DNA from 3 places in the Duganella sp. GW821-FHT07G03 genome. Region 1 is predicted to be linked to each of the others. Evidence: predicted binding sites of a transcription regulator. Region 1 holds the regulator's gene; each other region holds the start of a gene.

Region 1 (5,538 bases):
GTGGGCGTAGTCCGGCCACACCGGCTGGAAGAAGCGCCGCACCATCGCCTCGTCGACCTCGTCCAGCGAGGCCGGCTTCCACTGCGGCGCGTTGTCCTTGTCGATGACCAGCGCGCGCACGCCTTCGATCACTTCGCCGTCCTCGAAGTTGTGGCGCACCAGCGTGCGCTCCATGCGCAGGCAATCGGCCACGCCCATTGCGGCGCCGCGCCGGACCAGCTCGTGCGTCACGCACATCATCAGCGGCGAGCGGGTGGCCATCACCTGCAGCGTCTTTTGCGCGAAGGCGCTGTCGTCGGTTTTCAGCGAGGCGATGATGGCGGGCACCGAGCCGGCGCCGAAGTGGCGGTCGATAGCGGCGCGCTCGGCCGCCAGCTTGCTGTCGCCGGCAGCGGCCCTGAACGGCGCCGCGAAAGCCGCGATGGCCTCGGCCAAGCCCGCGCCCGGCGTCGACTCAAGCAGCGCCGACAGCGCCGCCATGTCGCTGCCCGGCACAAAGTGATCGGCCAGCCCCGCATGCAGCGCATCGGCCGCACCGATGGTGACGCCGGTGACGCCCAGGTAGCAGCCCAACTTGCCCGGCGCGCGCGCCAGGAAATAGCTGCCGCCCACATCCGGGAACAGGCCGATGTTCACTTCCGGCATGGCCATCTTGGTCCGCTCGGTGACGATGCGCACGCGGCAATCAGGACCGCCCTGCGCCACGCCCATGCCGCCGCCCATGACCACGCCGTCCATCAGCGCGACGTAGGGCTTGGGATAAAAATGGATCAGGTGGTTGAGCGCGTATTCCTCGGTGAAGAAATCCTCCACCAACGCGCTGCCGCCCTGCGGCGTGGCGCGGCCGGCGTCGTAGAAGAAGCGGATGTCGCCGCCGGCGCAGAAGGCCTTTTCGCTGCTGCTGCGGATGACCACGGCGGCCACGCCGCTGTCGTCGCGCCACGCCATCAGCGCCGCCGTGATATCGCGCACCATCGCCAGCGACAAAGAGTTCAAGGCCTTGGGCCGGTCCAGCGTGATGAAGCCGGTTCCGTTGCTGACGCTGGTGTGGACGTATTCGCTCATGGAGTCTCTAGGGTCGTGGTGAAAACCCTATTTTACTGCGGGCGCAAAAAAGGGCGCCTCTGCGCCCTTAGTTGGATGGTGCCGGGGCCGTTGTTATAGGGCGGCGGCAGCGGGTTCGTAGCTATCCGGGAGATGCTTGATCGCATCGTGGCCGTGCTCTTGGACCTTGGCTTTGTACTTCATGACCTGCCGATCCAGCTTGTCGATCAAGGTATCGATGGCGGCGTACAGGTCTTGCGACAGGCTTTCCACGTAGACGGTCTTGCCCGACATGCGCAGGTTGATTTCAGCCTTCTGGCGTTTCTCTTTCTCTTTGAGGTTATCTACAGTCAGGATGACAGCAATATCAATCACTTGATCAAAGTGGCGGGTGACGCGTTCCAGCTTGTTCTGCACGTATTCACGGATGGCCGAGGTCACTTCGAGATGATGTCCACTGATGGTGAGATTCATACACACTCCTAAAGATAATGTCGCTTCTTACGGTTAGTGCGGAGCCCATTACCGCCGGGCGCGCAGGAACCAAGTAACTACAAAGATTTACGGAGACTGACTGGCGGGATCTTCAACGCTTCGCGATATTTGGCAACAGTGCGTCGCGCAATCACCATGCCTTGTTCTCCCAGCATGTCCGCAATCTTACTGTCGGATAAAGGATTTTTCGGGTCTTCTGCTCCTGTCAATTGCACGATGAGTGCACGTATCGCCGTCGAACTTGCTTCCCCCCCCGCTTCGGTGGCGACATGGCTACCAAAGAAATATTTCAACTCAAACATGCCATGCGGGGTCAGCATATATTTTTGAGTTGTTACACGAGAAATAGTGCTCTCGTGTAGACCCAGTGTATCAGCAATTTCACGAAGCACAAGGGGGCGCATGGCAACCGCGCCATGGGAGAAAAAGTTCTTTTGTCGTTCTACTATCGCTTGTGCAACGCGCAAAATCGTGTCGAAACGCTGGCGCATATTCTTGATCAGCCACTTCGCTTCCTGCAGCTGCGCGCCCATCGCGCCCTCGCCTTTTCCCTGCTTGAGCAGGTTGGCGTACATGGCGTTCACGCGCAGGCGCGGCATGACGTCGTTGTTCAGGCTCACTTGCCAGCCGTTGCGCGCTTTTTTGACGATCACGTCCGGCACCACGTAGTCCGACACGTCCGACGCGAACGCCGAACCCGGATGCGGATTGCACTGGCGGATGACGGTTTGTGCTTCGCGCAAATCTTCGTCGTCGCACAGCAGCGCCTTCTTCAGTTTGTTGAAATCGCGCTGGGCAAACCAGGTCAAATGATTTTCAACAATCGCCAGCGCCATGCGCCGCGTGACCATCGGAATCGCCGGCAGACGCTTGATCTGCAGCGCCAGGCATTCGGACGCGTTGCGCGCGCCCACGCCCATCGGATCGAAGCTTTGCAGCATCGACAAGGCGGTCTGCAATTCGTCGAGCTCCAGTTCCAGTTCTTCCGGCAGGCGGGCCAGGATTTCTTCCAGCGATTCCTCGAGGTAGCCGTTTTCGTCCAGCGCGTCGATGATCAGCTCGACCAGCGCGCGGTCGCGCATCTCCAGCACCGTCACCCGCATCTGCTCCATCAGGTGTTCGCGCAAGGTGCAGTGGCTGGCCTCCAGTTGCGGCCGCGAGTCCTCGTCGTCGGGCGCCTTGCTGCGGCCGGCGTCGCTCCAGTCGACATCGGCGTCGCTGCTGGTGCTTTCGGTGTCGGCGGCCGGGCCGTCGTAGTTGTCGGCGTCGGCGGCCGGCGCCTCCTGGGCGTTGGGCGGGCCCTCGGGCGGCGCGTCGCCGACCGGGGCTTGTTGGCTGATGGCGCCGTCCGACAGCAGCCGCAGCGAGCGGTCCAGCGGGTCGTCGAGGCGCTCCAGCAGCGGATTATCGGTCAGCAGCTGTTCCAGTTCCTGGTGCAGCTCCAGCGTCGACAACTGCAGCAGCCGGATCGACTGCTGCAACTGAGGTGTCAGCGCGAGGTGCTGCGACGTGCGCAGTTGCAAAGACTGTTTCATGGGTTTTACATGCGGAAGTGTTCACCCAGATACACGCGACGCACCGATTCGTTGGCGATGATGTCGTCTGGCCGGCCTGAAGCCAATACCGTGCCCTGGTTGATGATATATGCGCGGTCGCAGATGCCCAGCGTCTCGCGCACATTGTGATCGGTAATGAGGACGCCGATGCCGCGTTCCTTGAGGAAGCGCACGATGCGCTGGATCTCAATCACGGCGATCGGGTCGACCCCGGCGAATGGTTCGTCGAGCAGCACGAAGCGCGGGTTGGTCGCCAGTGCGCGCGCGATCTCCACGCGGCGGCGCTCGCCGCCCGACAGCGACAGCGCCTGGTTCTCGCGCAGTTTTTCGATTTGCAAATCGGCCAGCAGGGTATTGAGCCGTTCATCAATGGCAGCCTTGGATAAAGGCTTGCCGTCCACTTTCTGGATTTCGAGGACGGCGCGGATATTTTCTTCCACCGTCAGCTTGCGGAACACCGACGCTTCCTGCGGCAGGTAGGACAAGCCGAGCGAGGCGCGGCGGTGGATAGGCAGCGAGGAGATATCGGTGCCGCTGATATCGATGCTGCCGGCGTCCGACGGCACCAGGCCGACGATCATGTAGAACGAGGTGGTCTTGCCGGCGCCGTTGGGGCCGAGCAGGCCCACCACTTCGCCGCATTCGACTTGCAGGGACACGTCATGCACGACCTGGCGCTTGCCATAGGTCTTTTGCAGGCCGCGCACGATCAGGGTGCTACCGCAGGATGGTTCCATGCTTACTTCTCCGTGGCCGGCGGCGTCGATGCGGCCGGTGCGGGTGCCGCCGGCGCGGCCGGACGGATGGTCGGCTGGATCACCATGGTGCCGCGGCCGGCGCCCGGCTTGCTGACGCCGGAGACGTTGTTCTTGACGTCGAAATGTTCGGTGCGGCTGTCGTAGGAAATGAACTCGCTGTTGACTTCGCTGGTCATGCGCGGGCCTTCCAGCTGGCGCACCCTGGCTTTCGAGAACAGCTTGACCAGGTCGGTCTTGTCGCTGTATTCGATGCGCTCGGCTTCACCCTCGATCCACTGGTCGCCGGCGCCGTCGCGCTTCTGGCGGAAGGTCGACAGCGTGCCCGGCGTGCTGGTCAGCACGACGAAGTTATAGCCTTCGGGATCGGTGGTCACCACCGCCTTCGGCGACTTCATCAGCAAGGTGCCGCGCGTCAGCACGACATTGCCGATCAGCGTCTTGATTTGCTTGACGTCGTCGATTTGCAGGTCGTCGTAATCGATCTTGGTCGGCTTGTTGGCATCGGCTTTTTCCGCGTGGGCCACACCGGCCGCCATCAACAACATCGCCGCCGAGAGTATCAGTTTCTTCATCGTCATTCCATTCATCATCATTGTTTCCTCAATGGCCGGCGCGCGGCGGCATCGTCAGTTGTCCGCGTCCGCCCAGCTGCACTGCGCGGGTGGCGTTATTGGCCTTCATGCCGACGCCATTGGCGCTGGCGTTGCCCATTTCCAGCGCCACCGGGCTGGCGGTTTCCATGCGTTCTTCGTCCGGGTAGACGGTCAGCGCCGGCGTGGTCATGCGCATCGCCTGCGCTTGCGGCCCGGCCGGACGCACCACGCTCACATTACCGTTGAGCTTGACGCGCGTATTGCCCTGGTCGACATGGGCGGTGTCGGCATTGATATTCATCGGCGGCTGGTCGCCGGACAGGCTGTGCACAGTCGGCTTGTCGATGTCGGAGGCATCGTCGACCGGCCGGTGGGTCAGCTTGTCGCCGGAGATGATGTAGGCCGGCTGGCCGGCCTTGTTCATGCGCACCATGCTGAAGCGGTCGATGATGTAGTCCGGCTCATTGCGATGCTGGTCCACCTGCGCATCCTGGCCGGCCTGGTTGACCACCTGCACCAGCCAGAAGCTGCCGACGGCGACAAACACGCCGACCATCATGATGACGGTAAGCTGCCAGCGATGGGCTGTTTTTTTACGCATGCTCGATCCTCGTCAAACCAGGAACTGCGCCATCACGCGCTCGTACGTACCCTGCGCGTGCATCAGCAGCTCGCACACTTCGCGCACCGCGCCGCGGCCGCCGGCGGCCACCGTGGTGTGGTGGGCGCGCTCCAGCACTTCGGCGCGGCCGTTCGGCACGGCGACGGCGAAACCGACGCGCGTCAGGATCGGCAGGTCGACCACGTCGTCGCCGATGAAGCCGACCTGGTCGGCGGTGAGGCCGGTCTTTTCCAGCAGCGCCTTGAACGGCGTCAGCTTGTCGTGGCCGCCCTGGTGCAGGTGGACGATGCCGAGGTCGGCCGCGCGCTTGATCACCTGCGGCGAGGTGCGCGCGCTGATGATGGCGGTCTGCACGCCGGACTCCTGCAGCAGCTTGATGCCCAGGCCGTCGTGCACATTGAAGGTCTTCAGCGCTTCGCCGTCGGCGCCGTAGTGCAGGCTGCCGTCGGTCAGCACGCCGTCGACGTCGA
Region 2 (5,538 bases), on a different contig from region 1:
TGCCGAAGCCTTCGTGCAGCCACATATCGTCCCAGTCGGCGTTGGTCATCTGGTTGCCGAACCATTCGTGCGACAGTTCGTGGTGCAGCAGCCAGTCGTAGCCCATCGGCGACTTGGCGTAGCCATTGCCGTAGGCGTTGATGGTCTGGTGCTCCATGCCCAGGTGCGGGGTTTCGACCACGCCCATTTTCTCGTCGCCAAACGGATAGGGGCCGATGCGGGCCTCGAAGAAATCGAGCATCGGCGCGAATTCGGCGAACAGGCCCTGGGCCTGCTTATCGTGCCCCTTCAGGTACCACATGCGCAGCGGGATCTTGTTGCCGTAGCGGCTGTCGTATTCGCCGGCCAGCAACTCGTAGGGGCCGATGTTGAGGGCGACGCCGTAGGTGCTGGGGTTCTTCGCGCGCCAGTGGTAGGTGCGCCAGCCGTCCTTCTCGTCCATGCCGAGCGCGACGCCGTTGCCGGCCACCACCAGCGGCGACGGCACGCTGATGTGCAGGTCGATCAATTTCGGCTTGCCCTGCGGATGGTCGATGCAGGGCCAGAACAGGTCGCAGCCTTCGCCTTCGACGGTGGTGGAGATCCACGGCTGGCCGTCCTCGGTCTTGCTCCACATGAAGGCGCCATCCCACGGCGCGTGCGAGGCCACGTGCGGCACGCCGTGGTAGCGGATGCGCACGGTGGTGCGGGCGCCGGCCGCCAGCGGCGTCGGCAGGGTCAGGTAGAGGCGGCCGTCCGGGTTGTTGATCGCCGCCGGCGCCAGCTGCACCCCGTCCACGCTGGCGTAGTCGATGGGCAGGTTGCGGTCCAGCTCGACCGCGATGCGGGTCAGCGGCGCGCTGGCCAGGAAGGTCAGCGCGGCGTCGCCGCTGATGCTGCGGGTGGCGGGATCGACGCGCAGCGCCAGGTCGGCCTGTTCGAAGGTGACGGCCAGCTGTTCCGGCGCGCGCGGGCTGCCGGAGTTGGCGGTGAAGTCGGTCAACGGCAGCTGGGTGGTGGCGCAACCGGCCAGCAGCGCGCTGGCGGCAAGGTAGAGGGGCAGGCGTGTCATCGAATTCCCGTTCAATATTCTTGGTGCAACATAGTAGCAAGAATAACGCGGGAAAACGTAAATCTCGCCGATCAGCGTTGACGGGCTTTGCGCAAGGAGCGCGCAGGTGCTCAGCGGTCGCGCAGCGCCCGCCGGTACTGGACCGCTTCGCGGACATGCGGTTCGAGGATACGCTCGCTGCCCGCCAGGTCGGCGATGGTGCGCGCCACGCGCAGAATACGGTGGTAAGCCCGCCCGGACCATTGGAAGAATTCCATGCTGTGTTTCAGGCTGGCCTTGCCGGGGCGGTCGAGTTTGCAATATTGGTCGATCTCGCGCGTGCTCAGGTATTGGTTGCGCTTGCCCTGGCGTTGCAGCTGGCGGTTGGTGGCCGCCTGCACCCGGGCGGCGATCACGCGCGACGGTTCGCCGTCGGCGTCCGCCGCCAGGATGTCGGGATCGACCGCGCCCACTTCCTGCTGGATGTCGATGCGGTCCAGCAGCGGCCCCGAGAGACGGCCCTGGTAGCGCTGGATAATGTCCGGCGAACAGCGGCAGATGCCGCTGATGTGGCCATCGTAGCCACAAGGGCAGGGGTTCATCGCGGCAATCAGCTGGAAGAGCGCGGGGAAGTCGGCCTGCCGGGCGGCGCGTGAAATGGTGATGCGGCCCGACTCCAGCGGCTCGCGCAACACATCCAGTACGCTGCGCGCGAACTCGGGCAACTCATCCAGAAACAGCACGCCCCGGTGCGCCAGCGAAATCTCGCCCGGCCTCGGCACGCTGCCGCCGCCAACCAGGGCCACGCCGGATGAGGTGTGGTGCGGCGAGCGGAACGGACGGCGCTTCCATTGCTCGATGCGGAAGGCGCCCGTCAGCGATTGCACGGCGGCCGCTTCCAATGCTTCCTCGTCCGTCATCTCCGGCAGCAGGCCGGGGAAGCGCACCGCCAGCATGGTCTTGCCTGCGCCTGGCGGACCGACCAGCAACACCGAGTGATTGCCCGCCGCCGCCACCTCCAGCGCCCGCTTGGCGAACACCTGACCCTTGACGTCGGCAAAGTCGGGATACTCCAGCCGCGCCACCAGCGGCGCCGAGTCGTGGCGCGACAGCATGGACTCGACCGACTTGGCCGCGAAATGGCTGCACACCTGCAGCAGCGATTGCGCCGGGTAGATGGCGGCGTCGCCGACCAGCGCCGCCTCGTCGGCATTGGCCAGCGGCAGGATGAAGGCCAGCGTGCCGCCGTCGCGGCGCGTGGCCAGCGACATCGCCAGCGCGCCGCGGATCGGCCGCAACTCGCCGGACAGGGACAATTCGCCGGCAAACTCGTATTGATGCAGGCGGGTGGAGGGGATCTGTTTGGAGGCCGCCAGGATGCCCAACGCAATCGGCAAATCGAACCGGCCTGATTCTTTCGGCAAATCAGCGGGGGCGAGGTTGACGGTGATGCGTTGCGCCGGGAATTCGAAGCCGCCGTTCTGGATGGCGGCGCGGACGCGGTCCTTGGCTTCCTTGACCTCGGTGTCGGCGAGGCCGACGATGGTGAAGGCCGGCAAGCCGTTGGCCAGATGCACTTCGACGCTGACCTCCTGCGCCTCCATGCCCGCCAGGGCGCGGCTTTTGAGTACGGCTAGGCTCATGGGGTAGCGGACGACCAGTGGGGATACCAGCCGCCAGCGTAGCCCAGGCCCGCCGTGGTGCTTTGCGCTAGCCCAAACGGGCGCGGCGCGGACCCGCTTTATTGGCCTGCTTTGGCTTCCAGTTCCGCCAGGCGCGCTTCCAGCGCTTCCAGTTTGGCGCGGGTCTTGGCCAGAACTTGCGCCTGGACGTCAAACTCTTCGCGCGTCACCAGGTCCAGCTTGGCAAAACCCTGGGTCATCATCGACTTCACGTTCTTCTCGATGTCCTTTGCTGGTGAGTTTTCGATGGCCTGATTGATCTTTCCCTGCAGGTCGTTAAAAAAAGTGTTCATATCCATAATATTCCTTGATCTCGCCAGCAATGCACTGCACCATTGCAGTGCACTCCAGCCTTAATGTGGTGCGAAATTCGGCAAAATCACCGCCGCACCCATCCCATTCTCACATTCTTTCCAATGCGGTCCCGTTGCCCTAGTTGATACAGCAGCTATCAGCTCGACAACATTAGCTGGCACGCATTCTGCTACAGAAGCTATGAACGCATACACCGCTTCGCTACAACCAGAATTTTAAACCGCAACTGCTAATTAAGTTCAACTACACAAGGAAAACAACGATGAAAAACTTGAGCAAGAACTTCACCCTGATCGCAGCGTTGACTTTAGCATTCGCCTCCATGAGCGCCGGCATGGCGCGCGCCGAAGACGCGGCACCCGCGGCCGAAGCGAAACCGGACAATGAAGTCAGCTTCAACGCTGCCGTTGTCAGCGACTACCGTTACCGCGGCGTATCGCAAACCCGTCTGAAACCTGCACTGCAGGGTGGCGCAGACTACACCAACAACCCAACCGGCCTGTACGCCGGCACTTGGCTGTCCACCATCAAGTGGATCAAGGACACCCCGGGCGGCGACGGCGATGTCGAATGGGATCTGTACGCAGGCAAACGCGGCGAGATCGTCAAGGACGTGAGCTATGACGTCGGCGGCCTGTACTACTTCTACCCTTCGAACGGCCTGCACCCTAACGCCAACACCTTCGAATTGTACGGCCAGATCGGCTACGGCCCGGTCACGCTGAAATACTCGCAATCGACGACCAACCTGTTCGGCTTTGCCGACAGCAAGAACAGCGGCTACGTCGACGCATCCGGCAATTTCGACCTGGTCGACGGCTACGTGCTGAACGTGCACGCCGGCCACCAGAACGTCAAGCACAACGGCGCCTCCAGCTACACCGACTACAAGCTGGGCGTGACCAAAGATTTCGGCGTAGTGACGGTGGCATTGGCGGCGGTCTATGCCGACACGAAAGCCTACGTCGGACCGGACGGGAAGAACCTGGCCAAAACCGGGGCTGTCCTGACCATTTCCAAAACCTTCTAAGCGAGGCCAGCATGAAAATGATTACCGCCATTATCAAGCCGTTTAAGCTCGACGAGGTCCGCGAGGCCCTGTCGGCGATCAACGTGCAAGGCATCACCGTGACCGAGGTCAAAGGCTTCGGTCGCCAGAAAGGCCACACCGAGCTGTACCGCGGTGCGGAATACGTGGTGGACTTCCTGCCCAAGACCAAGATCGAAGCGGCGGTGGACGATTCCATCGTCGAACAAGCGATAGAAGCGATCGAAGGCGCTGCCCGCACCGGCAAAATCGGCGACGGCAAAATCTTCGTGTACAACCTGGAACAAGTCATACGCATTCGTACCGGCGAAACCGGCAACGAAGCTCTTTAAGGGGAAGCTTGATGAAAAAAACTATAACAACATTGCTGGCTGGGGTATCCATCCTGTTCGCGCTGTCCGCGCCGGTGCACGCCGAGGATGCCAAACCGGCCGCTTCGGCCCCGGTCGCCTCCGCTGCCGCTCCGGCCGCATCGGCGCCTGAAGCGGCCCCTGTCGCCGCCGCGCCAGCCGCTGCACCGGCTGCCGCGCCAGCCGCCGCCGCGCCGGCGGAAGCTGCCCCGGCCGCCCCGGCCGCAGCTCCCGTGCCGAACAAAGGCGACACCGCCTGGATGATGGTCTCGACCATCCTGGTCATCATGATGTCGATTCCCGGCCTGGCGCTGTTCTACGGCGGCCTGGTCCGTTCCAAGAACATGCTGTCCATCCTGCTGCAAGTGTTCACCATCTTCGCGCTGATCATCGTGCTGTGGTGCGTGTACGGCTACTCGCTGGCCTTCACCGAAGGCAACGCCTTCGTCGGCAAGTTCGACCGCCTGTTCCTGAACGGTATCTGGGATCCGGCCAAGGCCACCTTCGCCACCGCCGCCACCTTCAGCAAAGGCGTGGTCATTCCGGAGTTCGTGTACGTGGTGTTCCAGGCGACCTTCGCCGCCATCACCTGCGGCCTGATCGTCGGTTCCTTCGCCGAACGCGCCAAGTTCACCGCGGTGCTGGCCTTCATCGTGCTGTGGTTCACTTTCGCTTACCTGCCGATCGCCCACATGGTCTGGTTCTGGACCGGTCCTGACGCGATCAAGGATGCCGCGACGCTGGCCACCGAAACCGCCAAAGCCGGCTTCCTGTGGCAAAAAGGCGCGCTGGACTTCGCCGGCGGCACCGTGGTGCACATCAACGCCGCAGTCGCCGGCCTGGTGGGCGCTTACATGATGGGCAAACGCGTCGGCTACGGCCGCGAATCCATGGCGCCGCACTCGCTGACCATGACCATGATCGGCGCTTCGCTGCTGTGGGTGGGCTGGTTCGGTTTCAATGCCGGTTCGGCGCTGGAAGCGGGCGACGTCGCCGCACTGGCCTTCGTCAACACGCTGCTGGCTACCGCCGCCGCCACCATGTCCTGGCTGCTGGGCGAGTGGATCATCAAAGGCAAACCTTCGATGCTGGGTGCCGCTTCGGGCGCCGTTG
Region 3 (5,538 bases), on a different contig from region 1:
GAAGAAGGCCGGTTTCCACAGCACCAGGTCGGCGATCTTGCCCACTTCCAGCGAGCCCACCGCGTGCGCGATGCCGTGCGTGATGGCCGGGTTGATCGTGTACTTGGCGATGTAGCGCTTGACGCGGAAATTGTCGTTGCGCGAGGAATCCGGCGCCAGCGGCCCGCGCTGCACCTTCATCTTGTGCGCGGTCTGCCAGGTGCGCATCACCACCTCGCCGACCCGGCCCATGGCCTGCGAATCGGACGACATCATCGAGATCGCGCCGATGTCGTGCAGGATGTCCTCGGCCGCGATGGTCTCGCGGCGGATGCGCGATTCGGCGAAGGCCACGTCCTCGGCGATGGCGGCGTCGAGGTGATGGCACACCATCAGCATGTCCAGGTGCTCGTCCAGCGTATTGACGGTGAACGGGCGGGTGGGATTGGTCGACGACGGCAGCACGTTCGATTCGCCCACCGCCGCGATGATGTCCGGCGCATGGCCGCCGCCCGCGCCTTCGGTGTGGAAGGTGTGGATGGTGCGGTCCTTGAACGCGGCCAGCGTATCGGCCAGGTAGCCGCCTTCGTTGAGGGTATCGCTGTGGATGGCGACCTGCACGTCCATGCGGTCGGCCACGGACAGGCAGTTGTCGATCGCGGCCGGCGTGCTGCCCCAGTCCTCGTGCAGCTTCAGGCCGATGGCGCCGGCGCGCACCTGCTCTTCCAGCGGCTCCGGCAGCGACACATTGCCCTTGCCCAGGAAGCCCAGGTTCATCGGGAAGGCGTCGGCCGCGCCCAGCATCGCGTGCAGGTGCCACGGCCCCGGCGTGCAGGTGGTGGCCGAGGTGCCGGCCGAGGGCCCGGTGCCGCCGCCTATCATGGTGGTCACGCCGCTCATCAGCGCTTCCTCGATCTGCTGCGGGCAGATGAAGTGGATGTGCGTGTCGACCCCGCCGGCGGTGACGATCATGCCTTCGCCGGCGATGATCTCGGTGGCGCCGCCGATGGCCATCGTCACATTCGGCTGGATGTCCGGATTGCCGGCCTTGCCGATGGCGGCGATCATGCCGTTTTTCAGGCCGATGTCGGCCTTGACGATGCCCCAGTGGTCGACGATCACGGCGTTGGTGATCACCGTGTCCATCACGTCGGCGGCCACGCGCTGCGACTGGCCCATGCCGTCGCGGATCACTTTGCCGCCGCCAAATTTGACTTCTTCGCCGTAGGTGGCGTAATCGTGTTCGATTTCGATAAACAGTTCGGTGTCCGCCAGGCGGATGCGGTCCCCCTTGGTGGGGCCGAACATTTCCGAGTAGGCGCGGCGCGAGATTGTAGCCATGTCAGCCCTTCGGTGGATTGGGATCGAGCTTGCCCATGACTTTGCCATTGAAGCCGTAGACCTTTTGGTCGCCGCCCAGCTTCACCAGTTCCACCGTGCGCTGCTGGCCCGGTTCGAAGCGCACGGCGGTGCCAGCGGCGATATTGAGCCGCATGCCGTAGGCCTGCCAGCGCTCGAACTTGAGCACCGTGTTAACTTCAAAAAAATGGAAATGCGAGCCGACCTGCACCGGCCGGTCGCCCTGGTTGGTCACCACGACGGTCGCGGTGGCGCGGCCTTCATTGAGGCCGATCTCGCCCTCTTCGAGTATGTATTCGCCTGGGATCATGATGACCTCCTTTAGGGGATGGGGTTATGGACGGTCACCAGCTTGCTCCCATCGGGGAACGTGGCTTCGACCTGGATGTCGGGGATCATTTCGGGTATGCCTTCCATGACGTCGGCACGCGTGAGGATGCGGGTGCCGTCGGACATCAGCTGCGCCACGGTCTTGCCGTCGCGCGCACCTTCCATGATGGCGCAGGTGATCAGCGCCACCGCTTCCGGATAGTTCAGCTTCAGGCCGCGCGCGAGGCGGCGTTCCGCCACGATGCCGGCGGTGAAAATCAGCAGCTTGTCTTTTTCTCTTGGTGTCAGGTCCATGGTATTTCTCAGGTTTATCTTCAGGTTTGCCAGATGCGCGGCGTGACGGCCGCGCGCCCCAGCAGGTGCGGGCGCAAACGGCGCCAGACGGTCAGCATCAGGCGGCGCGCGGTTTCGCTGTCGTCGCCCAGGTGGCGCGCGACCAGCACACCCTTGGTTTGGGTGACGCCGAATACGTGTTCGCCGTCGCAAGCAATGTCAGCGCGGATCTCGGACAGCACGGCGGCGGGCAGCGGCTTGCCGGCCGCGATCAAGGTGGCGCAGACGGTCTTGCCGCCCAGCGCCAGCGGGCTGTCGAGGCGACCGCCCAGCATCGCGCCCTGCTCCCACCAGATCAACCGCCCCTCGCGGCGGATGCTGCTGCGCTGGGTCACGGTGCCGGTGTTGAAGGTTTCGCCGGAGCCGCGCCGCCCCATGCAGAGGATCTCGCAGCCGATGTAGGTGGCGCCGGCGGCCAGTTCGACGTGCTGCTCCAGCACCACGTTAGCGGTATCAAAAAAGATGGTTTCTTGCGGCAGCCATTCGAGTGCGGCGTCCGCGCCCACGGTCAGGCGCACGCTCTGGCGCGACACCTTGCCGTTGGCCTTGTACCACTTGGCCGCGCCGGGCGTGGTGAGGAAGGCATGCGCCTGCGCGCCGACGCCCACTTCGATGGCCAACTGGTCGCCGCCCACCACGCCGCCCGGCGGATGGACCACGATGGCGTGGCACACTTTGGCGTCTTCCGGGTACAGCGCCTTTTGCACGCGCAGCGGGCCATAGTGGCGATTGTCGAACAGCCGCGTGACGCCGCCATCGTCGGCAAAACCGAGGGCGAGGCTGGCCTGCCATGCGCTGTGGCTGGCGGCGAGTTCTCTGGATGCGGTGGTATCGGGCATGCCTGACGTAATGCAAGCGTCATGCCAGCTGAATCACAGGCTACATCCGCCGTAAAGACATTTTTCGCACCAAAGCGCGTCTTCCGCACCATGATGGTGCGCCCGGCGCCGGCGCAGTGTTTTACTTTTGCCAAGTTTGCTTGTAAAATAATCACCTTTTTTCCATTTTCGTTTAAGGACAAGCAATGCGCTTCTCGACTTTTGCAGCCGCTGCGGCGGTTGCCCTGGCACTGGCTCCGGCCGCACACGCCGCCGCCTTCGGCGCCAACCTGATCGCCAACGGCAATGCCGAATCCGGCAACACCTTGGGCTGGAACACCTCGTCGGCATTCACCGTCGTGCAATACGGCGCCAGCGGCGGCTTCCCCTTCCCTGCCGATCCGGGTCCGTCCGACCGCGGCACCTACTTCTTCGCCGGCGGCGACAGCAACGCGCTGTCGACTGCGACCCAGACCATCGACCTGACGTCGTTGAGCGCCGCGATTAACACCGGCGCCTCCCGCTACGACCTGTCGGCCTGGCTGGGCGGCTATGCATCGCAGAACGACAACGCCAAGCTGACCGCCACCTTCTTCGGCAGCGGCGGCGCGGAGCTGTCCAGCGCCAGCATCGGTCCTGTCTCCAATACCGAGCGCGCCAACCAGACCGGCCTGCTGCTGCGCGACGCGCAAGGCTACATCCCGGTCGGCGCGCTCAACGTCGGCATCACGCTGACCATGACCCGCAAAGCCGGCGCCTACAACGACGGCTACGCCGACAACCTGTCCTTCGCCGTGGCCGCCGCACCAGTGCCGGAAGCGGATGCCTACGCCATGCTGCTGGGTGGCCTGGCCTTGCTGGGCGTGGTCGCCAAGCGCAAACAGCGCAAGGCTCAAGCCTGATCATTGCGCCGTAATCAAGGGAGCTTTGCGCCGCGCGGCCTGTTTGCGCGCTGTGCTCGTCCCCATACTGCTAGCTCCCCTATTTGATTAAGTGAGCACAGTATGAAAGTATTCGTCACCGGCGCAGCAGGATACATCGGCGGTTCCATCGCGGCAGGCCTGGTACGCGCGGGCCATCAGGTAACAGGCCTGGTGCGCAAGCCGGAACAGCTGGAGGAACTGGCCAAGATCGGCGTGACCGGCGTGGTCGGAACCCTCGACGACCGCGATCTGCTGATCACCCAGGCGCAGGCGGCCGACGCCGTCATCAACGCCGCCAGCAGCGACAACCGCGCCGCCGTCGTAGCCTTTATCGACGCGCTGGCCGGCTCCGGCAAAGTATTCCTGCACACCAGCGGTTCCAGCATCGTCGGCGACGCCTCCGGCGGCGAAGGCACGGACCGCATCTACTTCGAAGACCAACTCCCCGCCCCCACCGCCGACAAGGCCGCGCGCGTCGCCATCGACGATCTGGTGCTGGCCGCCGCCGGCAAAGGCGTGCGTTCGGCGGTGCTGTGCAATACGCTGATCTACGGCCACGGCGCGCTGCCGCGCGACAGCGTGCAGCTGCCACGCCTGCTCAAGCAGGCCCGCAAGAGCGGCATCGTGCGCCATGTGGGACGCGGTCTGAATATCTGGTCCAACGTCCACATCGACGACGTGGTCGACCTGTATCTGCTGGCCTTGGAGAAGACCGAGGCGGGCGCGTTCTACTTCGTCGAGAGCGGCGAAGCGTCGTTCCGCGACATGAGCGCAGCCATCGCGCGCGCGCTGAACCTGGGCGCGCCGCAGGACTGGCCGCTGGAGCAGGCCAAGGAAGAATGGGGCTACGAAATGGCCTCGTACGGCCTGGGCTCCAACAGCCGCGTGCGCGGCCAACGGGCGCGCACGCAACTGGGCTGGCAGCCGCATCGCCCGCCAGTGCTGGACTGGATCGCGGGCGACATGCTGCGCGCTTAAGCCTTACTGCTGGACCGGGGCTGGTGCGGGGCTAGCCGCAGGCAGCAGCTGCGCGCGCTGATAGAACTGCACCAGATCACCATCCGGCAAGCCTGGCAGCGGCACCGCCTTGCCGTTGAAGGTCAGCTTGCCGCCCTTGATCTCGATGGTCGAACGCAGTTCGCCCTTCTCCATCACGGCAAAGCCCTCGTTCACCAGTTTGCCGATGACCAGGCCGGCGATGTTCTTGGCGCCCACATCGATTTGTCCGGCGACGTCGGGCGCCGCAGGGTCCACCTGCTTGGCCGCCACCATGCGCGACACGTCGTTCACCATGGCGACAGGCAGGCGCACCTCGAAACGGGCGATCAGCTTCTTGAGCAGTGCTATCGGCGCGCTGAAATCGGCGTCCACCACTTTGTCGAAATCGACGCGGCCCTTGATCGAGGCCGTGTTGCCATGATAGCTGGCGCTGATATCGTCGATCACTACCCTGGCGCCGGCCGCCAGTACGTTCTTGCCGAACGCCTTCATGGTCGTCAACACCACCTCGGCCTGGGCGTCCGGCGCCAGACCGCTGCCCTGCGCATGCCGCAAATCGCGATCCAGATCGGCCATCGCTTGTGCGGGCATGTTCACCATGCGCACGCCGAGGTTGACGCGCTCGACGCGGTCATCGCCAAAAATGATAGTCTTGATCGATACGCCGGAAGACATGTCGACCAGCTTGCCGCGCAGCGTGGTGCTGGCGCCGGTGGCGAAACCTTCGACCCGGAACAGTTCCTTGGCTCCCACCGTGCCAGGCGTGACGGAGCGCATCACCAGGGAGCCGTTCTTGA

The links. Region 1 encodes sigma-54, which starts transcription at its own class of promoters, with help from an activator protein. Its sites were predicted from a motif close to TGGCANGNAANCTGCTTT; they were not measured.
Region 2: the regulator sigma-54 is predicted to act here: its motif matches at 3,183-3,200, upstream of AC07OK_RS28380 (TorF family putative porin).
Region 3: the regulator sigma-54 is predicted to act here: its motif matches at 2,850-2,867, upstream of AC07OK_RS20890 (urease accessory protein UreD).

What each region holds. Positions count from the first base shown of each region.
Region 1 covers NZ_JBWKQE010000019.1:62,438-67,975, reverse strand. Annotated here, with positions in the region: gene AC07OK_RS21915 (enoyl-CoA hydratase/isomerase family protein) at 1-1,065, opposite strand, end outside; gene hpf (ribosome hibernation-promoting factor, HPF/YfiA family) at 1,159-1,518, opposite strand; gene AC07OK_RS21905 (RNA polymerase factor sigma-54) at 1,596-3,074, opposite strand; gene lptB (LPS export ABC transporter ATP-binding protein) at 3,080-3,832, opposite strand; gene lptA (lipopolysaccharide transport periplasmic protein LptA) at 3,835-4,425, opposite strand; gene lptC (LPS export ABC transporter periplasmic protein LptC) at 4,454-5,047, opposite strand; gene AC07OK_RS21885 (KdsC family phosphatase) at 5,060-5,538, opposite strand, start outside.
Region 2 covers NZ_JBWKQE010000032.1:64,329-69,866, reverse strand. Annotated here, with positions in the region: gene AC07OK_RS28395 (M1 family metallopeptidase) at 1-1,051, opposite strand, end outside; gene AC07OK_RS28390 (YifB family Mg chelatase-like AAA ATPase) at 1,162-2,673, opposite strand; gene AC07OK_RS28385 (accessory factor UbiK family protein) at 2,772-3,011, opposite strand; gene AC07OK_RS28380 (TorF family putative porin) at 3,290-4,057, shown strand; gene AC07OK_RS28375 (P-II family nitrogen regulator) at 4,069-4,407, shown strand; gene AC07OK_RS28370 (ammonium transporter) at 4,419-5,538, shown strand, end outside.
Region 3 covers NZ_JBWKQE010000017.1:138,135-143,672, reverse strand. Annotated here, with positions in the region: gene ureC (urease subunit alpha) at 1-1,320, opposite strand, end outside; gene AC07OK_RS20900 (urease subunit beta) at 1,322-1,648, opposite strand; gene AC07OK_RS20895 (urease subunit gamma) at 1,660-1,962, opposite strand; gene AC07OK_RS20890 (urease accessory protein UreD) at 1,983-2,840, opposite strand; gene AC07OK_RS20885 (PEP-CTERM sorting domain-containing protein) at 3,026-3,721, shown strand; gene AC07OK_RS20880 (NAD-dependent epimerase/dehydratase family protein) at 3,824-4,720, shown strand; gene AC07OK_RS20875 (DUF945 family protein) at 4,724-5,538, opposite strand, start outside.